DNA from 3 places in the Streptomyces sp. NPDC047853 genome. Region 3 is predicted to be linked to each of the others. Evidence: riboswitches for the same ligand, from Rfam matches in the RefSeq annotation. Region 3 holds a riboswitch; each other region holds the start of a gene.
What was found. A riboswitch is a leader RNA that binds a small molecule or an ion and turns the genes downstream of it on or off. The one in region 3 is predicted to bind cobalamin.
Positions count from the first base shown of each region.

Region 1: another riboswitch for cobalamin. It lies ahead of ACGF5T_RS18835 ((2Fe-2S) ferredoxin domain-containing protein); the one in region 3 lies ahead of ACGF5T_RS21505 (ABC transporter substrate-binding protein).
Region 2: another riboswitch for cobalamin. It lies ahead of ACGF5T_RS28415 (cobalamin biosynthesis protein); the one in region 3 lies ahead of ACGF5T_RS21505 (ABC transporter substrate-binding protein).

Region 1 covers NZ_JBIDCI010000009.1:138,093-147,717, forward strand. Annotated here, with positions in the region: gene ACGF5T_RS18830 (ferric reductase-like transmembrane domain-containing protein) at 1-915, shown strand, start outside; cobalamin riboswitch at 985-1,111, shown strand; gene ACGF5T_RS18835 ((2Fe-2S) ferredoxin domain-containing protein) at 1,174-1,578, shown strand; gene ACGF5T_RS18840 ((2Fe-2S)-binding protein) at 1,633-2,316, shown strand; gene ACGF5T_RS18845 (glyoxalase superfamily protein) at 2,550-2,903, shown strand; gene ACGF5T_RS18850 (cobalt-precorrin-5B (C(1))-methyltransferase) at 2,919-4,037, opposite strand; gene ACGF5T_RS18855 (cobalt-precorrin-6A reductase) at 4,077-4,865, shown strand; gene ACGF5T_RS18860 (precorrin-8X methylmutase) at 4,986-5,660, opposite strand; gene ACGF5T_RS18865 (MerR family transcriptional regulator) at 6,009-6,947, opposite strand; gene ACGF5T_RS18870 (translation initiation factor IF-2) at 7,444-8,178, opposite strand; gene ACGF5T_RS18875 (maleylpyruvate isomerase family mycothiol-dependent enzyme) at 8,261-8,917, opposite strand; gene ACGF5T_RS18880 (methyltransferase domain-containing protein) at 9,353-9,625, shown strand, end outside.
Region 2 covers NZ_JBIDCI010000018.1:55,897-65,521, forward strand. Annotated here, with positions in the region: gene ACGF5T_RS28405 (inorganic phosphate transporter) at 1-898, shown strand, start outside; gene ACGF5T_RS28410 (hypothetical protein) at 935-1,156, shown strand; cobalamin riboswitch at 1,307-1,449, shown strand; gene ACGF5T_RS28415 (cobalamin biosynthesis protein) at 1,566-2,531, shown strand; gene ACGF5T_RS28420 (cobyric acid synthase) at 2,528-4,036, shown strand; gene cobN (cobaltochelatase subunit CobN) at 4,033-7,683, shown strand; gene ACGF5T_RS28430 (putative cobaltochelatase) at 7,853-9,625, shown strand, end outside.
Region 3 covers NZ_JBIDCI010000011.1:110,471-120,095, forward strand. Annotated here, with positions in the region: gene ACGF5T_RS21480 (TetR/AcrR family transcriptional regulator) at 1-36, shown strand, start outside; gene ACGF5T_RS21485 (aldehyde dehydrogenase family protein) at 195-1,700, opposite strand; gene ACGF5T_RS21490 (deoxynucleoside kinase) at 2,251-2,907, shown strand; gene ACGF5T_RS21495 (ABC transporter ATP-binding protein) at 2,957-3,874, opposite strand; gene ACGF5T_RS21500 (iron chelate uptake ABC transporter family permease subunit) at 3,871-4,935, opposite strand; gene ACGF5T_RS21505 (ABC transporter substrate-binding protein) at 4,932-5,972, opposite strand; cobalamin riboswitch at 6,015-6,222, opposite strand; gene ACGF5T_RS21510 (MFS transporter) at 6,290-7,492, opposite strand; gene ACGF5T_RS21515 (FecCD family ABC transporter permease) at 7,882-9,072, shown strand; gene ACGF5T_RS21520 (ABC transporter ATP-binding protein) at 9,074-9,625, shown strand, end outside.

The sequences.
Region 1 (9,625 bases), on a different contig from region 3:
GGTGACCGCGTCGCTCTGCGTGCCGATCTGCGCTCCGCCCTGCCGGACGCCACCGCGGCGGTGGTGGTGACGGCACTCGTCTTCGCGTTGCTGTGGGCGCGCATGGAGTCGGGTGCTTCGGACACCGTCGCGGTGATGCCGTTCATGGACGATGCCCGTACCTACTGGATGTACCTGCTCAGCCAGGCTTTCGGCTGGTCGGGACTGCTGTGGGCCTGGTGCACGGTGATCTTCGGCCTGTTGCTGTCGGGGCCGCGCCCCGCCCGGCTGCCGGTCTCCCGGCAGGTGCTGGAGCGCTGGCACCGCACCACGAGCCTGACCACGATGGCGCTGATGTTCGCGCACGCGCTGATGTTCGCCGCGGAACTGGTGCGCTACGAGACGGCACTGGACTGGGCCGAGCGGCTGTGGGTGGGCTTCGCCGACAGCTTCGTCCCCCTCTGGTACGACTCCGGCACCGGCCGGATCGCCATCCCGATCGGACAGGGCGCCCTGTACCTGGCGGTCCCGCTCGGGCTGCTGTTCTACGTCCGGCACCGCTTCGGAGCGAAGACCTGGCGACGCCTGCACCGCTTCGTGATCGTCGTCTACGTGCTGAGCGTGTGGCACACGCTGCTGTACGGCACCAACGTCTGGTACGGGGAGTGGCCGCGCACCGTCCTGTGGCTGCTGCAACTCCCGATCGCCGCACTGCTGTTGCTGCGCCTGCTGAGACCTGCCCGGCGGGCGGAGCGGTTGGGTCCGGCGGGCGAGGGCGCGACCCGGCCGGGGTGGTGGGTGCGGGCGGCGGGACGGGTCGTCGCCGGAGCCGTCGTCGTCGGGCTGGTCATCGTGGTGGTGTCGGGCCGTGACGGCGGGCGGGACCGTCCGGAGGATCCGCCCGCGACGGCCCCGCACGCCCAGGAGACGGACTGACGGCCGGCACCGGGCGGGCGGCACGGCGTCCCGGGATGGCAGGATGGCCGGCGACAAGGGCGACGGCGGAACGAGGAAGCCGGTGTGAATCCGGCGCGGTCCCGCCACTGTGATCGGCGAGCGACTCCCGACAGGCCACTGCCCGGCGACGGGTGGGAAGGCCGGGACGAGCATCGACCCGAGAGCCAGGAGACTCACGCGGTCGCCTCCTCGACGGACCACCGGGGCGGATCTCCCCGGAGAGAGGGACGGCACCGCATGCCCGCAACGCCGACCGGACCCACGACGGACGACGCGAGGACCGCCCCGGCCACCGGCCGCGTGCCGTGCCGCGTCGTCGTGTGCCGCGACTGCTGCTGCGGCACCCGCAAAGTGCCCGGCGTGGACCACGCGGCCCAGACCGAGCGCCTGCGTGCCGCGGTGCCGGTACGCGTCTCCGACTGCCTCGACGTCTGCGAACAGGCCAACGTCATCGTCGTACAGCCCTCCGCGGCGGGCCGGGCCGCCGGGGCGCGGCCCGTCTGGCTGGGGCTGGTCAACGACCCGGACGCGACCGAGGACATCGTCGCCTGGGCACGCGCCGGCGGGCCGGGCGTCGCGCCCCGGCCGGACATCCTCGACCTGTACGCCATCACACCACCGCGCCGGCGCCCGGCCTCCTGACCGTACGCACACGGAGCGCACGAACACACGGAGTCGGAGAAAGGGACAGCAACCGTGCACGCAGCCCGCGCCTCGACGGCGTCGGTCACCGCCGCCCTGCACGACGTGGCGGGCCTCGGCGGCTTCTTCGCACTGCGGGTCGGCGGAGAGGACGACGGCTGGCATCCGGTCACCCGCTCCTACGAGGCGGGTTTCACCGACCTCGCCGCGGCCGTCGCACGCCGTCACCGCACCCGGGAGCCGCGCGTCGACGTGTCCATCGCCCAACTCGGCCACGCCGCCCGCCTCTGGTCACCGGTGCTGGCCTGTGCCGTCCTGCACGGCATCGTCCTCGACCTGGAGGGCCTGCAGCGGGCCGACGACGGACCGGCCCTGCGGGTGCCCCGCCCGGCCGGCCGGTACGTCGACCGGGCCGAGGGCGATTCCGTCCGCGCCCTGTACGAGCAGGTGACGGGTCATCTGTCGGCACTGGCCCACGGCCTGCGCGTCAAGGTCGCCCCGCGGCTGCTGGACGGCAACTCGGCGTCGGCGCTCGCCGGGGCCGCCCAGGCCCTGCTCGCGCTCCGTCCGGCCGTCCGCGGACCGCTCACCGACCTGACGACCGCGCTGCTGGACACCGGACGCCTGGCGGGCACCGGAGTGCTGACCGGCCCCGACCTCGCGTTCCGCCGCAGGAGCTGCTGCCTCTACTACCGGGCGCCGGCCGGTTCGAAGTGCGGCGACTGCGGGCTGGCGTGAGGCGGGCGCCGGCCTCACCTCCCGGCGGCGGAAGGCCAGGGCTCGCGCGGTCGGACAGCCCCGGCCCGTCCTCGTCCGGTGCCTGACGGACCGAACACCCGCGGGACCTCGACGAGGTCGCCGGTAAGGTGAGGGAGACGGGGGCGTCCGTACTGCGGTGACCGTGGCCGGACGGGCCCCGGGCGCCGAGCGGTTCGGCGCCGGCCACCTGTACTCGCCCGAGCGGGGGTGTCATGTCCGCTGACCACTGCGCGTCCGCCGAGGAGGTCATCCCGGTCCTCCGGGTGGGCGACGCCGCGGTGTCCGTGCGGTGGTACGCGAGACTGGGCTTCGTCCAGCAGTGGGAGCACCGGTTCGAACCGGGCTTCCCGGTGTTCACGGAGGTCGCCCGCGGCCGCCTGCGGCTGTACCTGTCGGAGCACGAGGGGGACGCGCCGCCGGACACCCTGGTGTACGTGCGGGTCGCCGATCTGGACGCGGTCGCCCGGGAGTTCGGGGTCCGCCCCGAGGAGGCGCCGTGGGGGCGGGAGCTGGAACTGCGTGACCCGGACGGCAACCGCCTGCGCGTGAGCGCGGTCGGCGCATAGGCGGGGCCCCCGCGGTCACGCGACCGTGCTGCGGCCCACCACCGTGCCCGCGCGGTCGATGCAGATCACGTCCACCCTCACCGGCGCCCCGCGCAGCACCGCGAGGGCCTCGTCGCGGGCCGCCGTCGCGACCAGGTCGCCCAGGGGCACCCCGGCGGCCTGGCAGAGCTGGAGGGCGGCGAGGCCGGTGTTGGCCCCGATCACCGCGTGGGCCAGGGCCTCGTCCGCGCCGCCGCGCCGGGCCAGTTCGGCGAGCAGGCCCCGGTCGACCTGGGACCGGGCGGAGTGCAGATCCAGGTGGCCGGCGGCGAGTTTGGACAGCTTGGCGAAGCCGCCGCAGACGGTGAGCCGGTCCACCGGGTGCCGCCGTACGTACTTCAGCACGGCGCCCGCGAAATCGCCCATGTCCAACAGGGCGTCCTCGGGCAGCCCGTACTCGGCGACCACCGTCTTCTCCGAGGTGGACCCCGTGCATCCGGCGACGTGCGTGCGTCCGGCCGCCCGTGCCACGTCCACCCCGCGCCGGATCGAGTCGATCCACGCCGAGCAGGAGTACGGGACGACGATGCCGGTGGTGCCGAGGACGGACAGGCCGCCGAGGATGCCCAGCCGGGGGTTCCAGGTGGAACGGGCGATCTCCTCACCGTGGTCGACGGAGAGGGTGATCTCGACGTCGCCGCCGCTGCCGTACCGCTCGGCGACGAGGGCGACGTGGTCCCGCATCATCCGCCGGGGGACCGGGTTGACGGCCGGTTCGCCGACGGGCAGGGGCAGCCCGGGCCGGGTGACGGTGCCGACGCCGGGCCCGGCCCGGAAGACGACGCCGGAGCCCGCGGGCAACCGCCGTACCGTCGCCCGGACCAGCGCGCCGTGGGTGACGTCGGGGTCGTCACCGGCGTCCTTGACGATCCCCGCCGTCGCGTACGCCTCCGTCAGCTCCTCGGCCGCCAGCGCGAACGACGGGGTCTGCCCCTTGGGCAGGGTGATCGTCACGGGGTCGGGGAAGTCGCCGGTGAGCAGCGCCGTGTACGCGGCCGTCGTCGCCGCCGTGGCGCAGGCACCGGTGGTCCAGCCGGGGCGCAGCCCGGTGTGCTTCAGTTGGGCGCTGCGACCGCCCTCGGCCTCGCCGCTCATGCCTCACTTCCAGGAAGGGACTCGGATGAAGGACCTGTCGTGCACGTGCTGATCCTCGGCGGTACCACGGAGGCCCGGCGCCTCGCCGAGGGGCTGGCGGACGAACCGCTGCCGGGGCTGCGGGTCACCAACTCCCTGGCGGGACGGGTGTCCGCTCCCCGGACACCGCCCGGCGAGGTGCGCGTCGGCGGCTTCGGCGGTGCCGAGGGGCTCGCCGACTGGCTGCGTGAGCACCGGGTCGATCTGCTCATCGACGCCACTCATCCCTTCGCCGACACGATCAGCTTCCACGCGGCGCGGGCCGCCGCCACCGCACATGTTCCCCTGCTCGCGCTGCGCCGCCCCGGCTGGGAACCGGCCGAGGGCGACGTCTGGCACGAGACCGGCTCCCTGGCAGGGGCCGCCGCGCTGCTGCCCTCCCTGGGCCGGCGGGTCTTCCTGACCACCGGACGGACGGGCCTGTCCGCCTTCGCGGACCTGGCCGACCTCTGGTTCCTCATCCGGTCCGTCGACCCGCCCGAGCCGCCGTACCCGCCGCGCAGGGAGGTCCTGCTGGACCGCGGCCCGTTCACCCCCGAAGGAGAGCGCGACCTGCTGCTCCGGCACCGGATCGACGTCCTGGTCACCAAGGACAGCGGGGGAGCGGCCACCGCGCCGAAGCTGGCGGCCGCCCGTGAGGCCGGTGTGCCCGTGGTCGTGGTACGCAGGCCTCCGGTGCCCCGAGGGGTGCCGGTGGTCACCGAGCCCGAGCAGGCGGTGCGCCGGGTGCGCGAGGCCCACGCACGCCGCCCGTCCCCGGAGCGGCGCGGCCCCGACGTCCGCGGGTAGCGGCGAGGCGTCCGGACGACCTCTTCGGGGAGCGGCACGCGAGCCCGGCCACCTCGACGGCGAGCACGGTCGTCAGGGACGGATCGCCGGCACCGGGCCCGACGCTGCACAGCTCGCCACTCACTCCTCCTCGCTCGCGATCGCGTTGACCGCGGCGGCGGCGATGGCGCTGCCCCCGCGACGGCCCCTGACGATCAGGTGCTCCAGGCCGGAGGGATGGGCGGCCAGGGCGTCCTTCGACTCGGCCGCACCGACGAAGCCGACCGGCACACCGATGACGGCGGCCGGCCGGGGCGCCCCCTCCTCGATCATCTCCAGCAGCCGGAAGAGCGCGGTGGGCGCATTGCCGATGGCGACCACGGCCCCCTCCAGCCGGTCGCGCCACAACTCGAGCGCGGCGGCGCTCCGCGTGGTGCCGAGCCTCGCCGCCAAGTCGGGGACGGCCGGGTCGGACAGGGTGCACAGCACCTCGTTGTCCGCGGGCAGCCGCCTGCGCGTGACGCCGCTGGCCACCATCCGGACGTCGCAGAGGACGGGTGCACCGGCGCGCAGGGCCTCCCGGGCGCGCGCCACCACCGCGGGGGTGTAGGAGAGGTCACGCACGAGGTCGACCATGCCGCAGGCGTGGATCATCCGGACCGCCACCTGGCTGACGCCCGCGGGCAACGCCGCGAGGTCCGCCTCCGCGCGGATGGTCGCGAAGGACTGGCGGTAGATGGCCGCGCCGTCCTTCTCGTAGTCGTAGGGGGTCACGATGCTGATCTCGCTGCTCTCGGTCGTCGTCGTTCGGCTCATGAGGTGATCGCCGCCCAGGCGGTGGCGGGGTGGTGGCCGCTTGGCCGGGTGGCGGTCCCCTCCGCGAGGGCGCGCGCCCGCCGGACGGTGGGGGCACCGCCGGGCACGCGGACCCGGGCCGGGACGCCGTCGCCGGCCGCGTGCCGCCGCGGCCTCCCCGGGCACGCGTCGTCGCGATCCCGTGGAGCCTTCGTGGCCCGGGGTGATGAAGGCACGGCAGGTGTGGACACGGCGGCGAGCATACCGACCGTCACACCGGGTGTACGCGCTGCCCTCTCGCTGTGACCCTTACCGCGCCGCCCGAGGCACTTGGGGGGCGGGCAGGTGGCCGCGGCCTCACCGGCCCCGTCATCCCGGTGTCCGGGCCCGCAGAGCGTCGACGGTCCAGTCGAGCACCGGTCGCAGACTCTCAGGACCGGGCCAGCCGTTGATCACCGCGAGCAGCGAGCCGTACCGCTCCCTGCGAGGGTCGTTCATACGTCCCAGCCGGGCCAGGAGCTGCCTGCGCGACTCGGCGTCGTCGCGGTGGCCGAGGAGATGCGCGCAGCGGTTCATGAGCACCGCGACGGTCGGATCGGCCTGGAGCGAGGCTGGTTCGACACCCGCTGCCACGACCGGTGTGACCTGGTCGCGGACGATCGCAGCCAAGTCGCGGTGCAGAGCGGGTGGACTGCCCTGGTCGAGCCCGGCCGTCTGCTCCTGGGCCAGGAGTCGTACGAGGGCGCGAAAGCCCGGGTCCCGCGTCAGCTCGGCCAGTTCCACCCACGCCCGGATCTGCTCCGAATCGGGGTTGTCCGGCAGTTCCGGAGTCATCGAGCGCATGACTCCCGTGAACATGGAGCTGCTCCCCACACCGCCGAAGGCCGCGTCGAGGAAGTCGTCGACCAGCTGTCGGCGTTCGGCTTCGGAGAGCTTCGCCAGTTCGTGCATCAGATGTGTCTCCTCGAGGGTGGCCTCGCGTTCCGCCACGGCGGTCAGCACTGCACGGCGCATCCGCAGGATGCGGATCTGCACGTCCAACGCGTCGGCATGCACCGCGGCGACCTCCGACAGCGCGAGTCCCCGGTCCATGACCTGCCGGATGGCTGCAAGGTCCAGTCCCAGATCGCGCAGGGTCCGCACCAGATTCAGGCGTGCGACGGCATCGTCGTCGTAGAGGCGGTAGCCGGCCGGGCTGCGGCCGGCGGGCGGTACGAGTCCGCGGTCGGAGTAGAACCGGACGGTCTTCACCGCGGTACCAGTCCGCCGGGCCAGCTCGCCGATCGAGTAGAGCGTGTGGCCGTTCATGTCCCCACCTTCCGGTCTCCCCCTGCTGGAGACTCAAGCTCGTGAACGGCCGACGGCTCGTGGCCGAGTGCGTCAGCCGGGTCGAGGCCGCGGAAAGCGACTTCGACGACTCGGCGGACCAGCGGAGTCTGGCCCGCCTACCGCTCCTCCCACCCCGCCGCCCCGCACTTCGCCGAACTCGCAGCCGACGTACTCGCCCGCGATCGCCCGGCGATCCCGCACCGCCGCGACGACGCGCCCCCGGATGCCGAGCCGCCCCGCCCATGGGCGGTGGTGTATGACGAGACGACATCGCGCGGGTAGGCGGTCCCGACTCGACCAGAGGACGACCGGCGGCTGCCTTCTTCCCCGCACCGTTCCGGTGTCGGCGCGATGCGGCTCCCGGCTTCCTGCGCCTCTCCGGTGCACGCATGTCGGCGGGGGTGAGGGGTGAGGGGTGACGCCGCAGAGACCGCGAGGAAGGGTCCGGAGATCCTCGGTGCAGCCAGGCATCCGCTCAGTGCGGTGGTGGCAGCGGGTGCAGGGCGTTGCCGACTGTGCAGCCGCCCTCTCCGGGCATCCGCTGGATGCGAGGCGGCATCCACACCTCGGTGGCGCCGGGCCCCACGCGGGCGAGGAGGCAGTCCTGCGGGTCGAAGTGGCTGCCCGGGACCGACAGGAGAATGCCGACCCGCCCGTCCTCCGCGTCCACCTCGGTGCGGATCGCGGGATCCAGGTCGAGGGCGGCGATCGTACGGCGCACCCCGGCCTCGTCCACCCGGCCGCCCTCCGGCACCCGGGGAAGTGACGCGCGGAGCTGCTCGACAGGCAGCCGGGGTGGCTCGGGCGGCGGCGCGAAGGACAGCGGAGGGCCATCCGGGCAGTCCACGTCGCGGGGAGCCTCACCCCACCGGGAGGTGGGAGAGACCCGCACGGCGAAGCAGCGCTGAACGACGACCTCCTGGACGTCGAACCACTCGCTGTACGCCGAGCCGGACGTACGGACGATCACCTCGACGCCGTCCCCGTCGTGTGTCGAGGTACCCGTCACCCGCAGTACCTCCACACCGTCGATACCCGTGGCGGAGCGGCCGACCTCCTCCGCCGTGCGGGGGCGCTGACTGCGCAGCAGCTTGCCCGCCTTCGTGGCCGCCTCCCGCGCGACATCTGTCGCCTCGTCCTCGGAGGACTGCACCACGCCGCAGCCGACAGTGAGCAGCAACAGCGGGGTGAGAAGCAGTAGTCGGCGCATGGACCCACCCTTCCGGCGCCGCGCGCGACGGGCAGCCGCTCGCGTACTCAGACCGGTGCGGGTGATCGTACTCAGCTTGTCCCTAACCCGAACGCAGTCGGGCGCGCAGGACTGCCGCACCGTCCCCCTCGAGGTCCTGGCAGGCCGCCGCGCGGCCTGCCATCCCCATCACCAGCGAGAGGGTCGGCCCTCGGAGCAGATCCCCCGAGCCGGTGGTGAACGGTCCGTCCGTGGCCTCGACCCGCAAGCCCGCGATCGCGGTATTGCTCGCGACGGTGAAATCGCGGCCGGCGAAGAAGCGGGCCACGGCGGTCGTCGTGGCCACGGGGGGTGTCCGTACCAGCCCCAGTGGCCGGCGGATGTCCTCGCTGTGGACGACTGTCTCACCCAGCCAGGCCGCAGTATGTCCGGTCGGCCCGGAGGGTCCGGCGACCACTTCGCGAAATCGTCGCAAGGTCTCTTCAGGTGTAGCACCACGGTGCTGCGCGAGCCGTCGGTCGTTGTGCAGATCGGAGTCGAACCGCGCGGCCAGCATGCTCAGCAGCCAGCGCCACATCCCCGTGCCGGCACCTGCCGTCAGATGGGCCACGACCTCCTCCACGGTCCAGCGTTCACACAGTGATGCTTTCGCCCACTGGGCCTCGCTGAGCCGGGCGAGGTCCTGAGCGAGCGCCAACCGCTCGACGTGGATCGCCCTTTCCAGAGCTTTCCGAGTTTCCAGAACGTGTGGTTCAGCCATAGGGCAGCCTCCGGAGATCGGGTGTCCTCCCTCAGACTCCTGTCGCCGCCCGAACTCATCGAAGGTCGTGAGGGTGGGGCTGCTGTCTGAAGCCGCGGTGGGAGAAGCGTCACGCTTCCGGGACGAGCCGTACGCGTGGTTGTACGCGTGTCCGACCGGACGTGGTGACGAGCTGTTCGGGCTGGCGGCGCGTTCAAGGCGGTGTGCCGTGACGCGCCGGGACGCGCGGGCGGGAACTCTTCACAGTCCGCGGCGATGGTCCGGTTGGTGGTGTGGCCGCTGATGCCGCCGCCCTGACCGGTGTCGCGGGGCGCGATCTCGTAGTGCCGGCGGCGGGCGACGTGCGGGACAACGTGGCCGCCGCACCGTCACGTGGGGGCGAGGTGAGCGAAAACGGGTTGTGCCTGGGTAGATGATCAGCTTGGGTTCGTGCTCGTGACCGACTTGAACGATCTCGTACGTCCGGACCGCTATCCGCGTTCCTCTCGCTATGACCCCGCATGGCTGCTCAACCTCGACATGGGACCGAACCCGCTGTGGCTGCTGGAAGACCTCGCCCGGGACCTTGATCTGCGCCCGGGGATGCGGATCCTCGACCTCGGCTCCGGCAAGGGCGCCACGTCGGTGTTCCTGGCCCGCGAGTACGGCGCCCAGGTCGTTGCGGCCGACTTGTGGATCGCCCCCGAGGACGCGGCAGCCGTCTTCGCC
Region 2 (9,625 bases), on a different contig from region 3:
GATCGGTGCCGCCGTCGCCTCGGCCGGCGTCGGCGCGGTGCACGGCGACGTGCTCGTCACCAAGGTCCTCCTCCCGGCGATCGCCGCCCCGCTCGTCGCGGGCATCGCGGCGATGCTGGGCGCGCGGCTGACGTACCGGCTCGGCCGCAAGGCCGACGGCAAGGCCGCCGCGAAGGGGTACCGCGCCGGGCAGATCGCCTCCGCCGGCCTCGTCTCGCTGGCCCACGGCACCAACGACGCCCAGAAGACGATGGGCATCATCACCCTGGCCCTGGTCGCGGGCGGCGCCCTCGCCCCCGACTCCGACCCGCCCATGTGGGTCATCCTGTCCGCGGGCATCGCCATCGCGCTGGGCACCTACCTCGGCGGCTGGCGCATCATCCGCACGATGGGCAAGGGTCTGACCGACCTCCAGCCGCAGCAGGGCTTCGCCGCCCAGACCAGCGCCGCCACGGTCATCCTGGCCTCCTCGCACCTCGGCTTCTCCCTCTCCACCACGCACTCGGTCTCCGGTGCGGTGATGGGCGCGGGTCTCGGCCGCAAGGGCGGCGTGGTGCGCTGGTCCACGGCGACCCGGATGTTCGTCGCCTGGGGCCTGACCCTGCCGGCCGCGGCCCTGGTCGCCGCGATCGCCGAGTGGGTCTGCGGCCTGGGCGACTGGGGCACCGCCGTCGTGGCCGTCTTCCTGGTCGCCTCCAGCGCCGCCATCTGGAAGATCTCCCGGCGCGAGGTCGTCGACCACACCAACGTCATCGACGAGCCCGAGCCGTCCGGTGTGGTGACCACGGCGATGGCCGCGGTCTCCCCGCCGCCGACCGGGGCGGCCGAGGAACTGGCCGTCGCCGTCCCGGCCGCCGCGACCGACGCCAAGTCCCCGTCGGCCACCACCACCGTCTGAGCCCGCCCCCGGGTACGAAGGAAGAAGCGAACCTCCATGAGCATCGACTGGGCAGCTCTAGGCTCCGTCTTCGGAGTCAGCCTCGTGTCCACCGTGGTCCTGGTGGGCCTGTTCACGCTCGGCATCGCCGGCCTCTCCCGCCAGGAGCGGGCCACCGCCCAGGGCGGCTCCGCGGCCCTCGCGGTCACCGGCGCGTACGCGTGCTTCGCGGCCTGCGCGGCGGCGGTGGCGTACGGCATCTACCTGATCGTCGCCTGAGCGTCGCGCGAACGATCACCGCACACCCGTGAGGCGGGGTGCGGGACGGACACCCACCGTCCCGCACCCCGCCTCTTCGCGTGCCGGCGCACACCACCCGCGTGTGGGGCTTCGCACACTCCCCCGTCGCAGGTCAACGCCAGGTTGACGGGTGTTCGCGGGCCGTGGTGGACTGCCGGAGCCATTACGGCGGCAGGAGAGGAAGCCCGGTGCGATTCCGGCGCGGTCCCGCCACTGTGACCGGGGAGCCCCTCCCCGGAAGCCAGGAACTCTCACCGCCGGTCTCTTCCAGCCAGGGCGCGGACACCCTGAGTGAGGACGTATCGCCATGCGCGGCTGCCGTTCCAGGTACACCGGCGACTCCGGGTGCCCCAGCGACACCCTCCCCCGCCCCGCGGCCGGCTGAGCCGTGCGCGCCGAACGCGTCTTCGCGTACGGCGCCGCCGCCGGCCTCCTCGGCGACCTCCTCCTCGGCGATCCGCGCCGCGGGCACCCGGTCGCCGCGTTCGGCCGTGCCGCCGGTGCCGTGGAACGGGTGCTGTGGCGTGACCACCGGGGCCGGGGCGCGCTGCACACCGCCCTGTGCGCCGGTGGCGCCGCCGCCCTCGGGGCCTCCGCCGCACGCGCCGTACGCCGCTCCCCCGCCGCCTCCGTCGCACTGACCGGCGCGGCCACCTGGGCCGTCGTCGGCGGGACCTCGCTCGCCCGGGAGGCCCGCTCGATCGGGCAGGCCCTGGAGGCCGGTGACGTCGAGGCGGCCCGGGCGCGGCTGCCGCACCTGTGCGGACGGGACCCGCAGGCCCTGGACGCCGACGGGATCGCCCGGGCCGTCGTCGAGTCCGTCGCCGAGAACACCTCGGACGCGGTGGTGGGCGCCCTGGTGTGGGGCGCCGTCGCCGGAGTGCCCGGACTGCTCGGCTTCCGCGCGGTGAACACCCTGGACGCCATGGTCGGCCACAAGTCCGCCCGGTACCGCCGGTTCGGGTGGGCCTCGGCCCGGCTCGACGACCTCGCGGGCTGGCCCGGCGCCCGGCTGACCGCCGTCCTCGCCACCGTCGCCGGCGGCGATCCGCGGGGCGCCGTGCGGGCGTGGCGTGCCGACGCCGGGCGGCACCCGAGCCCCAACGCCGGCCCCGTGGAGGCGTCGTTCGCGGGCGCCCTCGGCGTGCGGCTCGGCGGGACGCTCTCCTACGGCGGGCGGGTGGAGCACCGGCCCGTCCTCAACGGGGCCGCCGGCCGCGCCGTACGGGCCGGTTCCGGCGACATCGACCGGGCCGTCCGGCTCTCCCGGCGCGTGGGCTGGCTGGCGCTGGGCGTGTGCGCCGGCGCACGGCTGCTCGCACGCCGGGCACTCACGAAGGGACGTGACTCATGAGCGGTGGCCTCCTCGTCGCCGGCACCACCTCCGACGCCGGCAAGAGCGTCGTCACCGCCGGGATCTGCCGCTGGCTGGTGCGGCAGGGCGTCAAGGTCGCGCCGTTCAAGGCGCAGAACATGTCGCTGAACTCCTTCGTGACCCGCGAGGGCGCGGAGATCGGGCGGGCGCAGGCCATGCAGGCGCAGGCGTGCCGGGTGGAGCCGACCGCGCTGATGAACCCGGTGCTGCTCAAGCCGGGGGGTGAGCGCAGCAGCCAGGTCGTGCTGCTCGGCAAGCCGGTCGGCGAGATGAGCGCCCGCGGCTACCACGGCGGGCGCCAGCGCCGGTTGCTCGGCACGGTGCTGGACTGCCTGGCCGAGCTGCGGGGCACGTATGACGCGGTGATCTGCGAGGGGGCGGGCAGTCCGGCCGAGATCAACCTGCGCCGGACCGACATCGTGAACATGGGGATCGCCCGGGGCGCCGGGTTCCCCGTGCTGGTCGTCGGCGACATCGACCGCGGGGGCGTCTTCGCCTCCTTCTTCGGCACGGTGGCCCTGCTGTCGTCCGAGGACCAGGCGCTGGTCGCCGGGTTCCTCGTCAACAAGTTCCGGGGCGACGTGTCGCTGCTGGAGCCCGGCCTGGACATGCTGCACGGCCTCACCGGGCGGCGTACGTACGGTGTGCTGCCCTTCCGGCACGGCCTCGGGATCGACGAGGAGGACGGACTGCGCGTGTCCCTGCGCGGGACGGTGCGGGAGTCGGTCGTCGCGCCGCCGGTCGGCGAGGACGTGCTGCGGGTCGCCGTGTGCGCCGTCCCGTTGATGTCCAACTTCACGGACGTGGACGCGCTCGCCGCCGAACCCGGTGTCGTGGTGCGGTTCGTGGACCGGCCGGAGGAGCTGGCGGACGCCGATCTCGTGATCGTGCCGGGCACCCGCGGGACGGTCCGGGCCCTGCGGTGGCTGCGGGAGCGCGGGCTCGCGGACGCCCTCGTCCGCAGGGCCGCAGAGGGCCGCCCGGTGCTCGGGATCTGCGGGGGCTTCCAGGTGCTCGGCGAGCACATCGAGGACGACGTCGAATCGCGCGCCGGGCACGTGGACGGGCTCGGAGTACTGCCCGTGCGGGTGCGGTTCGCCCGCGAGAAGACCCTCACCCGGCCGGTCGGCGAGGCCCTCGGCGAGCACGTCGAGGGGTACGAGATCCACCACGGGGTCGCCGAGGTGACCGCTGGCGTCCCTTTCCTGGACGGCTGCCGGGTCGGGCAGACCTGGGGCACGCACTGGCACGGCTCGCTGGAGTCGGACGGCTTCCGGCGGGCGTTCCTGCGCGAGGTGGCCGCCGCCGCGGGCCGCCGCTTCGTGCCGGCCCCCGACACCTCGTTCGCCGCGCTGCGCGAGCAGCAGCTCGACCTGCTCGGCGACCTGATCGAACACCACGCGGACACGGACGCGCTGTGGCGGCTCATCGAGTCCGGCGCGCCGCAAGGACTGCCCTTCATTCCACCGGGAGCACCCGCATGAGCACTGTGTTGTTGTTGTCGACCGCCGACACGGACCTGCTGGCGGCCCGCGCCTCCGACGCCGGCTACCGGATCGGCAACCCCACCCGGGTCGACGTGCGGGAGGAACTGCCCGCGCTCGTCGAGGGCGCCGACCTCGCCGTCGTACGGCTGCTGGGCGGCAAGCGGGCCTGGGAGGACGGGCTCGCCGCGCTGAAGACCGCCGGCGTCCCGACCGTCCTGCTGGGCGGCGAGAGCGTGCCGGACGCGGAGCTGATGGCCGAGTCCTCGGTACCGGCCGGCGTGGTGGCCGAGGCGCTGCGCTACCTGGTCGAGGGCGGCCCCGACAACCTCACCCAGCTCGCCCGGTTCCTCTCCGACACCGTGCTGCTGACCGGCGAGGGCTTCGACGAGCCGCGGAAGATGCCGGAGTACGGCGTCGACGGGGAGCGCCCGTTCACCGAGGGCCGCCCGACGGTCGGCGTGCTCTTCTACCGCGCCCACCAACTGAGCGGCAACACCGCCTTCGTGGACACGCTCTGCGACGCGATCGAGGCGCACGGCGCCAACGCGCTGCCCGTGTACTGCGGTTCGCTGCGCGGCGCGGACGCCGGGCTGTACGAGCTGCTGGACCGGGCCGACGCCCTGGTCGCCACCGTCCTCGCGGCGGGCGGCACGCACGCCTCCGAGGCCTCGGCGGGCGGCGACGACGAGGCCTGGGACATCGGCGCGCTGGCCGACCTGGACGTCCCGGTGCTGCAAGGGCTCTGCCTGACCACGTCGAGGGCCGCCTGGGAGGCCTCGGACGCCGCCCTCTCGCCCATGGACGCGGCGATGCAGGTCGCGATCCCGGAGTTCGACGGGCGGCTGGTCACCGTGCCGTTCTCCTTCAAGGAGCAGGGGCCCGACGAGGTTCCCGTCTACGTCGCCGACCCCGAGCGGGCCGGACGGGTCGCCGGGATCGCCGTGCGGCACGCGGCGCTCGGGCACAAGGCGAACGCCGACAAGAAGCTCGCGCTGGTCTTCACCGCGTACCCGACCAAGCACTCCCGCGTCGGCAACGCGGTCGGCCTCGACACGCCGGCCTCGGCGGTGCGGGTCCTGGACGCGCTGCGGGAGGCGGGGTACTCGCTCACCGACTACCCCTCCGGTGGTGACGAGCTGATCCACCGACTGATCGAGGCGGGCGGCCACGACGTCGAGTGGCTGACCGAGGACCAGCTCGCAGCGGCGCCCGCACGGGTGCCGCTGGCCGACTACCGGGCCTGGTTCGGGACGCTGGACCCCGCGCTGCGGGACGCGATGACCGAGGCGTGGGGCGAGCCGCCGGGTTCGCTGTACGTCGACGGGGACGACATCGTGCTCGCCGCGCTGCGGTTCGGGAACGTCGTCGTGATGATCCAGCCGCCGCGCGGCTTCGGCGAGAACCCGATCGCGATCTACCACGACCCCGACATGCCGCCGTCCCACCACTACCTGGCGGCCTACCGGTGGCTCGACCACACCTTCGGGGCCGACGCGGTCGTGCACATGGGCAAGCACGGCACGATGGAGTGGCTGCCGGGCAAGGGCCTCGGCCTGAGCGCGGGCTGTGCGCCGGACGCCGTGCTGGGCGACCTGCCGCTGATCTACCCGTTCATCGTCAACGACCCCGGTGAGGGCACCCAGGCCAAGCGGCGCGGCCACGCCACGGTGGTCGACCACCTGGTTCCGCCGATGGCGCGGGCCGACACCTACGGCGACCTGGCCAAGCTGGAGCAGCTGCTCGACGAGTACGCGCTCGTCTCCGACCTGGACCCGGCCAAGGCGCCGGCGGTCCGCGCGCAGATCTGGACGCTGGTGAAGGCCGCCGAGCTCCACCACGACCTGCACGTGGACGACCAGCCGGACGACGACGCGTTCGACGAGTTCGTCATGCACATCGACGGCTATCTGTGCGAGATCAAGGACGTGCAGATCCGCGACGGCCTGCACGTCCTCGGCGGTGGCCCGGTCGGCGAGCCGCGCGTGAACCTCGTCCTCGCGGTGCTGCGGGCCTCGCAGGTGTGGGGCGGGCAGGCCAACGCGCTGCCGGGCCTGCGGGCGTCCCTCGCCGAGCACTTCGGCCTGGTGGAGAAGGAGCTGCTGGCCGAGCCGGGCGCCCCGGTGAAGGTGCCGGTGGAGCTGACCGACCTGGTGGACGGTCCGGCGCGCTCGGCCGCGGACGCGGTGGACCTGCTGGAGCAGCTGTGCCGGCGGTGCGCGGAGGGGATGGAGTCCCGGGAGTGGGACGTGGCCGCCGTACCGGCCCTGGTGCGGGAGGTGCTGCGCACCGAACTCCCCGAGGCGGTGCGGGTGCTGGAGTTCGCGTGCCGGGAGGTCGTGCCGCGGCTCGCCCGGACGACGGACGAGATCGACCACATCCTGCGGGCCCTGGACGGCGGTTACGTCCCGGCCGGGCCGTCCGGTTCGCCGACCCGCGGGCTGGTCAACGTGCTGCCGACGGGACGGAACTTCTACTCCGTCGACCCGAAGGCCATCCCCTCCCGGCTGAGCTGGGAGGTCGGCCAGTCCCTCGCGGACTCCCTGATCCAGCGCTATCTCCAGGACACGGGTGAGTACCCGAAGTCCGTCGGCCTCACGGTGTGGGGCACGTCGGCGATGCGCACCCAGGGCGACGACATCGCCGAGATCCTGGCGCTGCTGGGCTGCCGTCCCGTCTGGGACGACGCCTCGCGCCGGGTGACCGGCTTCGAGGTCGTGCCCCCGGCCGAGCTGGGCCGGCCGCGCGTCGACGTCACGGTGCGCATCTCGGGCTTCTTCCGGGACGCGTTCCCGCACGTCGTGGGGTTGATCGACGACGCGGTGCGGGCGGTGGCGGAGCTGGACGAGCCCGCCGACCAGAACTACGTCCGCGCGCACGCCGACGCCGACACCGCCGAGCACGGCGACCGGCGCCGGGCCACGGCCCGCATCTTCGGCTCCAAGCCGGGCGCGTACGGCGCCGGTCTGCTGCCGCTGATCGACGCCCGCAACTGGCGCTCCGACGCGGACCTCGCCGAGGTGTACGCGGTGTGGGGCGGCTACGCGTACGGGCGCGGGCTCGACGGGCGGGCGGCGCGCGGGGACATGGAGACGGCGTTCCGGCGGATCGCGGTGGCGGCGAAAAACGTCGACACGCGCGAGCATGACATCGCGGATGCTGACGACTACTTCCAGTATCACGGCGGCATGGTCGCCATGGTGCGGCACCTGACGGGGGCCTCCCCCGAGGCGTACGTCGGGGACTCGGCCACCCCGGACCAGGTGAAGACGCGGACGCTGGGCGAGGAGACGCACCGGGTCTTCCGCGCGCGCGTCGTCAACCCGCGCTGGATGAGTGCCATGAGAAGGCACGGCTACAAGGGTGCATTCGAGATGGCGGCGACCGTGGACTATCTCTTCGGCTACGACGCCACGGCCGGGGTCGTGGACGACTGGATGTACGAGAAGTTGTCGGCCGAGTACGTGTTCTCGCCTGAGAACCAGGAGTTCATGCGGAAGTCCAACCCCTGGGCCCTGCGCGGCATCACGGAAAGGCTCCTGGAGGCGGCGGACCGCGGGCTGTGGGCGGAGCCGGACCAGGAGACCCTGGACCGGCTTCGGACGATCTACCTCGAGCTCGAGGGAGATCTGGAGGGAGACTCGTGATCTCCCAATGGATCCCCGCAACGGCGGGGAGCAGTCGACAAGCTCGTGCTCTCGGGTGTCGACGTTCGGACCATCCCCGCGTCTGCGGGGAGCGCTTCTTGACCATGCCAGTTCGACAGCCAGCGCTTGCCGCGCCCTGGCATGAATCACCCGGAGGAGTGATCACTGCATGAGCACGCCCTATCCCTTCACTGCTGTCGTCGGCCAGGACGACCTGCGCTTGGCTCTGCTCCTCAACGCTGTGAGCCCTGCGGTCGGCGGTGTGCTCGTCCGTGGTGAGAAGGGCACGGCGAAAAGTACAGCGGTGCGCGCCTTGTCGTCCCTATCGCCGGAGGTCACGGTCGTCCCCGGATGCCGCTTCTCCTGTGATCCCGCATCCCCCGACCCCGCCTGCCCGGACCGGCCGCACGGGACGGGGGCGTCTCAGTCGCGGCCGGCCCGGATGGTGGAGCTGCCCGTCGGCGCCTCCGAGGACCGGCTGGTCGGCGCCCTCGACATCGAGCGAGCGCTTGCCGAGGGCGTGAAGGCGTTCGAGCCGGGGCTGCTGGCACAAGCGCATCGCGGGATCCTCTACGTCGACGAAGTCAACTTGTTGCATGACCACTTGGTCGACCTCCTGTTGGATGCTGCCGCGATGGGCGCCTCGTATGTCGAACGCGAGGGTGTCTCCGTGCGTCACGCGGCCCGCTTCCTGCTCGTCGGGACCATGAATCCCGAAGAGGGCGAGTTGCGCCCCCAACTGTTGGACCGCTTCGGGCTGACGGTGGAGGTCGCCGCCTCGCGCGAGCCCGACCAGCGCGTGGAGGTGGTACGGCGCCGGCTGGCCTACGACGACGACCCGGCCGGCTTCGCCGCGCGCTGGGCCGACGAGGAGGCCGCCGTACGGGCGCGGATCACGGCGGCGCGGGAACTGCTGCCGTCGGTGCGCCTCGGCGACGGGGCGCTGCGGCAGATCGCGGCGACCTGTGCCGCCTTCGAGGTGGACGGCATGCGAGCCGACATCGTGATGGCGCGGACGGCGACGGCTCTGGCGGCCTGGGCCGGGCGCACCGACGTGCTCGCCGAGGACGTGCGGCAGGCCGCGCTGCTGGCCCTGCCGCACCGGCGGCGGCGCAATCCGTTCGACGCGCCGGGGCTGGACGAGGACAAGCTCGACGAGACGCTGGAGGAGTTCGCCGGGCCGGGCGACCACGGCGGGGAGGGCGACGACGATCCGGACCCGGGTCCGGACGGCCCCGGCGGCCCCGGCGGGCAGCCCGAGCCCGACGACGCCCCGCAGGGCGACGGTGACACCGCCGCGCGCCCCGAGGCCGGGGAGGGCGGGGAGCCGCAGCCTTCCGGTGGTGCCGGTGAGCAGTCGCCGGCGCGGGCCGCCGAGCCGTTCCGCACCAAGGTGCTGAGTGTGCCGGGGCTGGGCGAGGGCGCCGCCGGTCGGCGGTCGCGGGCCAGGACCGAGCACGGGCGGACCACCGGGGCCCGGCGGCCCCGGGGGGCGCTGACCAAGCTGCACCTGGCCGCCACCGTGCAGGCCGCCGCCCCCCACCAGCGGGCGCGCGGCCGGTCGGGGCGCGGGCTGGTGGTGCGCCGGGACGACCTGCGGCAGGCGAGCCGGGAGGGCCGTGAGGGCAACCTCGTGCTGTTCGTCGTGGACGCCTCCGGGTCGATGGCGGCGCGGCAGCGGATGAGTGCCGTGAAGGGTGCCGTGCTGTCGCTGCTGCTCGACGCCTACCAGCGGCGGGACAAGGTGGGGTTGGTGACCTTCCGGGGTGCGGCCGCCGACGTCGCGCTGCCGCCGACCTCGTCGGTGGACGCGGCCGCGGTGCGGCTGGAGTCGCTGCCGACGGGCGGACGGACGCCACTGGCGGCGGGGCTGCTCAGGGCGCACGAGGTGTTGCGGGTCGAGCGGCTGCGGGACCCGGCGCGGCGGGCGCTGGTCGTGGTG
Region 3 (9,625 bases):
GCCCGCCGCTACCTGGCCCCGCTGCTGGACGCCTGACCGGCCGCACCGGCCGCACCGGCCGCACCGGCCGCACCGGCCGCACCGGCCGCACCGGCCGCACCGGCCGGACGTCCGCCCGGGCGGTGCGGCGCTCATGGCCGTCGGGGCCGTCGGGGCCGTCGGGGCGCTCGGTCGGCGGTGCGCGGTCCGGCCGCTCAGCGGCGCCGGTGCAGGGCCCGGGCCAGCCGCACCGCGCGTTCCCGCGCGGCGGCCGGAACCTCGAAGGAGGTCAAGGCGACCGGCGGGGTGAACCGCTGCACCGTCGTCGACTGCACGGACGTGAACGCCCGCAGCCCCTCCGCCCCGTGGATCCGTCCGAAGCCGGACTCCCGCGACCCCCCGAACGGCAGGGCCGGCACCGCCGCGAAGCCGAGCACCGAGTTCACCGACACCGCCCCGGCCCGCAGTCGCGCCGCGATCGCCGCACCGGCGCGCCCGCCGCGGCAGAACACCGCGGCCCCCAGCGCGTAGCGCGAGGCGTTGGCCCGCTCCACGGCCTCGTCCACGTCGGCCACCGCGTTGATCGCCACCACCGGCCCGAAGGTCTCCTCCGCCATGGCCGGCGCGTCCTCCGGAACACCGGTCAGCACGACCGGCGCGACGTACGGGGCACGCACCGACTCGGGCCCGCCCAGCAGCGCACGCGCCCCCGCCGAGACCGCGCCGGTCACATGCCGCTCGACGACCGAGACCTGGCCCGGCAGGGTCATCGGACCGTAGGAGGCGTCCGGCCCGGCACCGGGGCGCAGCGCCCCCGCCCGCTCGACCACCCGTGCGCACAGCGCCGCGTGGATCTCGTCCACCGCGTAGACGCGCTCCACCCCGGCGCAGGTCTGCCCCGCGTTGCTCAGCGCACCCCACACGATCGCGTCGGCGGCCGCGTCCAGGTCCGCGTCCGCGGTGACGATCACCGCGTCCTTCCCGCCGCACTCGGCGAGGAACGGCGTCAGCGTCTCGGCGCACACCGCCATCACGGCGCGGGCCGTCCCCGGCGACCCGGTGAACGCCAGCTTGTCCACCCCGGACCGGGCCAGGGCGTCCCCGGTGGAGGCCGCGCCGGTGACGGTGGTGAGCAGCCCGGCGTGCCCGGGCACGGCGGCGTCGAAGAGCCCGGCCAGCAGCACGCCGGTGCCCGGGGTCAGTTCGGACGGCTTGAAGACCACGGCGTTCCCCGCGGCCAGGGCGTAGCCGATGGAGCCCATCGGGGTGTACAGCGGATAGTTCCAGGGCCCGATCACCCCCACCACACCCAGCGGCCGGTGCACCAGCGAGGCTCGCTGGTGGACGGTGAACAGGCCGGTACCGACCCTCCGCCGCCGCAGTACGCGCTCGGCGTTGCGGGCGGCCCAGCCCAGATGCTCCAGCGTGAGGACGATCTCCAGCGCGGCGTCACCGGCCGGTTTGCCGGTCTCCTCGGCGATGGTGCGGGCCACGGCGTCCAGGTCGGTGGCGAGGGCCTTCTTCCAGCGCAGCAGATGGTCTCGGCGCCGGGCCGCGGGCAGCGCCGCCCACCCGGCCTGGACGGCCCGGGCGCGGTCGACGGCGCGGGAGACCTCTTCCGGCCCGTCCACCGGATGCGCGGCGATCGGCTCGCGGGTCGCGGGGGAGTACGTGGAGAAGGTCGAGGCGCTCGGTGCGGTGGCCGGGGTGGTGTCGGTCATCGGGTCTCCTGACGGGGAGCGTGGCGCGGAGAGACGCGCCGAAGGACCCTTCGGGGGCGGTGCGGCGGGCGCGAACCCTGCCGAAGGGGTGGCAGCCGCGCGCCCCGAGGCCCCGCGGCTGCCGCCCCGGACACCCTGGACGCCAGGCGTCCCGGCGCGCGGAACACACGGGCACGGCGACGCCCGGCCCACGGGGTACCGGACGAGACCGCCGGCGAGCCGGGTGACGCGGCACGCACGGATGGTCGGTGACGACGCTCCTGACGGGAGCGCCCCTGTGAGTCGAAGATACCGAAACCATCGCGTTGTTTCATAGAGGGCGGCGTCAGCTCGTCGACGACGCCCGGCCGGGCGGCCACCCGGGGGCACCGGGACGCGGTGACGGTCCCGGGCCGGTGCGCGGCGAGGGCGTCATCTATCCTTTCGGTGCGCCTGCTGAGCGGTGGCGCGTCGCCCAGCGCGACACCGTCGGAGCGGTCGCTCCGGCCCCTCGGGACACGCCCGGTACGGCCCGGGCGGGGAGGTTCCGAGAAAGAAGCGAGGTACGTCCGTGATCTGCGTCGGCGGCATGATCGGCATCGGCAAGACGAGCGTGGCCGAAATGCTCGCCAAGGGCCTGGGCAGCCAGGTCTTCCTCGAGAGCGTCGAGGACAACCCGATCCTCCCGCTCTTCTACACGGCGAGCCCCGAGGAGATCCGGGCGAAGCGCTACCCCTTCCTGCTTCAGCTCTACTTCCTGCAGACCCGGTTCGCCTCGATCAAGGAGGCGTACAAGCAGCGCGACAACGTCCTCGACCGCTCCCTCCACGAGGACTGGTACTTCGCCAAGGTCAACCACGATCTGGGGCGGATCAGCTCCCTCGAGATGCGGGTGTACGAGGGGCTGCTCCACGAGATGATGCGCGAGATCGACGGCCTGCCGTACCGCAAGGCGCCCGATCTCATGGTCTACCTCAAGGCGGACTTCGCGACGGTGCTGCGTCGGATCGGGCTGCGGGGCCGCGACTTCGAGCAGGACGAAGGCCTCGTCGAGTACTACCGGACGTTGTGGTCCGGCTACGACGCCTGGGTGTACGAGCACTACTCGGCCAGTGAGGTCCTCGTCGTCGACATGAACCACACCGACGTGGTGAACGACCCCGACGACGCGGCCCGGGTGCTGCGGGAGGTCGAGACGGCCCTGGCGGCGGCCAGGTCCCGTCTCTGAAGCCGTCCGGCACCGGCACCGGCACCGCGCCACGGGACCACGCCCGCCGTCACTTCCCGGCCACCGTGCCCAGGAAGCGGATGTGCGGCCGGTCGCCGGGGCCGGGACGGGTGACCGCGGCACGCACGCCGTAGACGTCGGCGATCAGGGACTCGGTCAGGGTCTCGCCGGGGGTGCCGGCGGCCACCACCCGGCCCTGCCGCAGCACCACGACCTGGTCGCAGTACATGGCCGCGAGGTTCAGGTCGTGGAGGGCGATCACGCTGGTGACGGGCAGCTCGGCGACCAGGGCCAGCAGGTCGAGCTGGTGCTGGACGTCGAGGTGGTTGGTCGGCTCGTCCAGCAGTAGCTCGCGCGGCTCCTGGGCCAGGGCACGGGCGATCTGCACGCGCTGGCGCTCGCCGCCGGAGAGCGTGTGCCAGGGCCGGTCGGCGCGGTCGGTGAGGCCGGTGCGCTCCAGGGCGGTGCGTACGGCCCGCTCGTCCGCCGCGGTCACGGGGGTCCAGGCGCGGCGGTGCGGGACGCGACCGAGGCGTACGACGTCGAGGACGGTCAGCTCGACGAGGGTGTCGGCATGCTGCTCGACGACGGCCACCCGCCGGGCCACGGCGCGGCGGCCCCAGTCGCCGAGGGGACGCCCGTCGAGGGTGACGACCCCGCAGGTGGGGGCGAGGACGCCGGACAGCAGCCGCAGCAGCGTCGACTTGCCGGAGCCGTTGGGTCCGAGCAGCCCGGTCACGGAACCGGGTCGCGGGGCGAGGCCGACGCCGTCGAGGACCAGCCGCCCGCCCAGGGCACGGCTCACACGATCGGCGGCGAGGGTGGACGGCTCGGCGGGCGGCTGCCCCGCGGACGCCCGTCCGTGGGACGCCTGTCCGTAGGACGCCTGTCCGTCGGCTGCTTGCCCGTCGGCTGCTTGCCCGTGGGTCGTCCGCCCGTCGGTCCCCTGCCCGGTACCGGCCGTCATCGCGTCCTCCTCGTGCGGTAGAGGACCAGGACGAACGCCGGGACGCCGACCAGCGAGGTCACCACGCCCACCGGCACTTCCTGGGGATCGAGGACGGTACGGGCCAGGGTGTCGGCCCAGACCAGGAAGACCGCGCCGGCGAGCGCGGTGACGGGCAGCAGCCGGGCGTGCCCCGGGCCGACCAGGGCCCGCGCGCCGTGCGGCAGGACCAGGCCGACGAAACCGATCGCGCCGGCCGAACTGACCAGCGCGGCGGTCAGCAGGGCGGTCACGCACAGCAGCACCAGTCGGGTCCGGGCGACCGAGACGCCCAGGGTCGCCGCGGCATCCTGGCCGAAGGCGAAGGCGTCCAGGGTGCGGGCGTACCCGAGGCACAGCGCCAGGGCGAGCACCAGCACGGCCAGGCACAGCCCCACCTCGGTCCAGTCGGCCCCGCTGAGGGACCCCAGCAGCCAGAACAGCACACCCCGGGTGGTCTCCGCGTCGGCCGCCGTCGTCACCACGAACGACGTCAGGGCGGCGAACAGCTGCATCGCCGCCACCCCGGACAGCACCACGCGGTCCGTCGTCCCGCCGAGCGTGTGGCTGAGCAGCAGCACCAGCGCGAACGAGCCGAGCGCACCCACGAACGCGCCGCCGGAGACGGTCAGGGCGCCGCCGCCCGCGCCGAGGACGATCACGACCACGGCGCCGGTCGACGCTCCGGAGGAGACGCCCAGGACGAAGGGGTCGGCCAGCGGGTTGCGCAGCAGTGACTGCATCACCGCGCCGCACACGGCGAGCCCGGCGCCGCACACCGCGGCGAGCACCGTACGGGGCAGCCGCAGGTTCCAGACGATGCCCTCCCGGATGGGAGTCAGCTCCGTCGTCCCCCAGCCCAGGCGGGAGGCGACCACCGACCAGGCGTCGCCCACGCCGATGTCCGCCGGCCCGACGGTGATGGCCACGGCGACGGACACGGCGAGCACCGCGAGCCCGCCGCCCAGACCGGCCAGGCCGCGCAGCACACCGGCCGCGCCGGGCGGCCGGACCTTCCGGGAGGACCGCAGCGCGGTGGTCATCGGGCGAGGCCGTGCTCGCGCAGCGCCGCGGCCACCTTCTCGACGCCCTCGACCGTACGGATCGTGGGGTTCATGGCCTGCCCGCTGAGCAGCACGTACCGCTTCGCCCGCACCGCCTTCATGTTCCTCGTCGCCGCATTCGACTCCAGGAACGCGATCTTCTTCGCGGCCGACTCGGCGGTCTGCGACCTGCGGGTCAGATCGCCGATGACGAGCAGGTCGGGGTCACGGTCGGCCACCGTCTCCCAGTTGATCTGGGGCCACTCCTGCGTGCTGTCGTCGAAGACGTTCTTCGCGCCCAGCGCGTTCGTGATGACGCCGGGCGCGCCGCAGCAGCCCGCCATGTAGGGGGACTCCTGGTTCGCGAACCAGTACAGGACGGTGGCGTTCTCGGCGCCGGTCCCGGCGGCGGCCTTCGCCACCCGGCTCTCCAACCCGGAGACGAGCTTCTCGCCCCGTTCCTCCACCCCGAAGACCCGTGCCAGTTCCCGCACTTCGCGGTAGACGGTGTCCATGGCCAGGGGCTCGCTCCGGGAGCCGTCGCCGTCGCCGGTGTTGTCCTTGCCCTCGCAGTCGGCGGGCGAGAGGTACGTGGGAACGCCGAGCTCCTCGAACTTCTCGCGGGGCGCCACCCCGCCCTTGCCCAGGGTGGAGGTGAAGGAGGAGGCCACGAAGTCGGGTTCGGCGTCCAGGACCCGCTCGAACGACGGCTGGTCGTCGGCGAGCCGGGGCACCTTCTCGTTCGCCCGCTCAAGACCCGCGAGGACCGGGTCGGTCCAGGTGGCGGTTCCCACCATGCGGTCGGCCAGGCCCAGGGAGAGCAGGATCTCGGTGGTGCCCTGGTTCAGGGACACCGCCCGCTGCGGAGGGGCCTCGACCGTCACCTTCCGCCCGCAGTTGTCGATCGTGACGGAGCGCTTCCCGGCGCCGGCGGGCTTTCCGGACGAGCCGGAACCCGAGCCGGAACCGCACCCGGTGAGCAACAGGGCCCCGGTCAGGAGCAGGACGGAACGACGGGCGGGACGTGACAGCTGCAAGGTGTCGGTTTCCTCAACGTCAGGACCCAGGCGCGGGGTCCGTGCGAACGATCGGTCACCAGCAGGTCTTCGGACTCGGGGTCATCCCGGCGGAACGCCTTCCCGGACCCGGCCGTGACCGTCGTCCAGTGGCTGCTGCCCCGCCCGTCACCCTCACCGCTGCGCGTCAGTTCCGGATTCCCACCGGATTCCCTGACCCGTGTACGCGTAGGCCGCGTTCACGAGTGCGACTGGCGTCCGGAAGCTATCACAGCCCTCTCCCGTACGGTCCGACGGACCTTCGACCCTCCTCCGGGGTGGCCCCTTCGCAGCGGCGCTCAGCGGGCCTCGTCGCGCTCCCGGGCGGCGGAGAAGGTGCGTGCGCTCGGCACCAGGGCGGCGACCGCGGGCGCCGTGAAGCAGACGACCGCGCAGCCCGTGAGCACCGCCGTGACGCCGAAGGCGTCGATGGCGGGGGCGATGAGGGCGAGCCCGACCGGGGCGAGTCCGTACGAGAGCAGGAAGTCCAGGGAGGAGACCCGGGCCAGTTTGTCCGGGGCGACCTCGCGCTGGGCGGCGGTGAACCACGGCACGTTGAACAGCTCGATGCCGACGCCCGCGACGGCGTACGCGGCCATCACGACGGCCGGGTGCACGGGCAGCACGAGGCTGAGCGGGGCGAGTCCGTAGGCGGCGAGGCCGGCCAGGGCGGCCCAGCCGGGGGAGCGGGGACGCCAGCGGGCGATGAGCAGCGCACCGCCGAGCGCTCCGGCGGTGTACGCGGTCATCGCACCCGCGAGAACGACCTCGGTGCCGTACTCGTCCCGGCTGACCATGGGCAGGGCGACGCCGGTCGCGGAGTAGCCGGTGGCTATCACGGCCGTCAGCGCGCCCAGACCGGCGAGGAACCACGGGTGCCTGCGGGCCTCGCGGACCCCCTCCGCGAACTCGCTCAGCAGGGACGCCCTGCCCGCCCCGGCCGAAGGCTCCGCCGTGTCCTCCCCGGCCCCGGGCCGGGCGCCGCGTCCGGGCACGCAGGCCGCGACGAGCCAGAGGAGCCCGATGCCCATCAACAGGGCCCAGGTGTCCAGGAAGACGGCGAGCAGCGCGGCCGAGGAGGGGCCCACGAGGGTGGTGACCCGTACCGCCAACGTCATGGCGGCGTTGGCCTGTTGCCTGCGACCGGCGTCGACCACCTCGGCGGTCAGGGCCTGGTAGGCGGGTCGGCAGGCGCCCTGGCCGGCTCCGGCCACCGCGGCGGCCGCCGCCATCAGCAGCACCGAGCGGTCCAGGCCGAAGGCGATCACCGGCGCCGAGCCTCCGGCGGCGAGCCCCGCCCACAGCACCACACCCCGGCGGGAGTGCCGGTCGGCCAGGACCCCGGCCACGGGTACCGCGGCGAGGAAGCCGACCGTGCGGGCCGCGAGCAGCAGGCCGAGGTCGGTGGCGGCCAGGGTCCGGTCGAAGACGGCGAGACCCAGCACGAAGGGCAGGGCCCAGGTGGCCAGGCCGGACGCGGTGGCGCCTGTCCACAGGCGCAGGAAGGCCAGGTCGAGCAGGATGGAGCGCTGCTCACGGGGCGGGGACCCGGCGGGGGCGGGAGGGGCGGAGGGGCTGGGCACGAGGGGGCGCTCCTGTCCTGTCGGCGGCGGTGGATCGAACGCGAACCGGCTGCAACATCCTTGTCGCACAGGGAGGTTGTCCGGCGGTACCGGCCTCGGCAGGCGACGGGCAGCGCGGCGCGGACATCACACTATCGCAGTGATAATCATTTCCATTAGAGTGCTCCCGGTCGCTCCCTCGTGAGGGGTGTCGTGGCCCCGTGTCTCGTTTCGCCCGTCGATCCGGACTGTCTGTCGAGGTCGGGGGCGTGCTAGGTTCACCATATGAAAACGATTGTCATTAGCGAGGGAAAGTGAAGGTCCCGCACATGCCTCCGCCCTCGGCCTCTGGGCCTTCAGTCGGTGAGGCCGAGACCCCGGCCGGTGAGGCCGAGACCCCGGCCGAGACCCCGGCCGACCCGGCCGAGGCGTCGGCGCCCCGGCCCGCGGAGGCCGTGCGAGGCCGGTCGCAAGGTCGACTCGGCTCCCGTAAGGGGCTGTTGTTCGGCTGCTCGGCGCTGGTCGCCGTCCTGCTCGTGTCCGTCGTCGTCGCCATCGGGCTGGGCCCCGCGGTCGTCACCCCGGGGGAGACGGCCCGTCATCTGTGGGCGGCTCTCAGTGGCGGGCGGGTCGGCGCGGACGAGGTGACGACGTATCAGATCATCTGGCAGATCCGTACGCCGCGCGTGCTGCTCGCGGCGCTGGTGGGGGCCGGGCTGAGCGCGGTCGGTGTGGCGATCCAGGCCATGGTGCGCAACGCGCTGGCCGATCCCTTCGTCCTCGGTGTCTCCTCGGGCGCCTCCGTGGGTGCCGTCGGGGTCACCGTCACCGGAGGGCTCGCGGCGCTCGGCCTCTACGCCGTCTCCGCCGGCGCCTTCGTCGGCGCACTCGTCGCCTCGCTCCTGGTGTACGCCGCCTCCTCCAGCAAGGGCTCGCTGTCGCCGCTGCGCCTCGTGCTCACGGGTGTGGCCATGTCGCTGGGGTTCCAGGCTGTCATGAGCCTGATCATCTACTTCGCGCCGGACAGCGAGGCGACCAGCATGGTCCTGTACTGGACCATGGGCAGCTTCGGAGCCGCGGCCTGGGGCGCGTTGCCCGTCGTCTCCCTCGTGGTGCTGGCCGGCCTGGTGCTCCTGTACCGGTACGGGCGGGCACTGGACGTCCTCTCCCTCGGCGACGAGACCGCCGCGAGCCTCGGCTTCGATCCCGACCGGTACCGCAAGGTGCTGCTGGTCCTCGTCTCGCTGGTGACGGGCGTCATGGTCGCCGTCAGCGGCGCCATCGCCTTCGTCGGCCTCGTCATGCCGCACGTGGTGCGGATGGTCGTCGGCGCCACCCACGCCCGCGTCCTCGCCGTGGCCCCACTGGTCGGGGCAATCTTCATGGTCTGGGTCGACCTCGCGGCCCGGACACTGGTCGCCCCGCGCGAGCTGCCGCTCGGGGTCATCACCGCGCTGGTGGGGGTCCCCGTCTTCATCGCCCTGATGCGCCGCCGGGGCTACACCTTCGGAGCGCGCTGACGTGGACCTGAAACTCGATGAACTCTCCGTGGTGACGGACGGCAGGAGTCTCGTACGGGGACTCTCCCTGGACGTGCCGGACGGTCAGGTCGTTGGCCTCGTGGGCCCCAACGGAAGCGGCAAGTCCACCGCTCTGCGGTGCGTGTACCGGGCGCTGCGCCCCAGCTCCGGCACCGTCTGGGTGGGCGAACAGGACCTCACCCGGCTCCCGATGCGCGACAGCGCGCGGACCGTCGCGGCCATGACCCAGGACGGCGGCGTCGACTTCGACTTCACGGTCGAGGAGGTCGTCGCGCTCGGACGCGCCCCCCACCTCCGCGGCAACCAGGTGCTCAGCGTCCGGGAACGCGAGTTGTGCGAGCGGGCGATGGACCGGCTCGACATCGGACACCTCGCCCACCGGGGCGTGCTGACCCTGTCGGGCGGTGAGCGCCAGCGCGTCCTGCTGGCCCGCGCGCTCGTGCAGGAGCCGGAGATCCTCGTCCTGGACGAGCCGACCAACCACCTCGACGTCCGCCACCAGGTCGAACTGCTCTCGCTCCTGCGCGAGTCC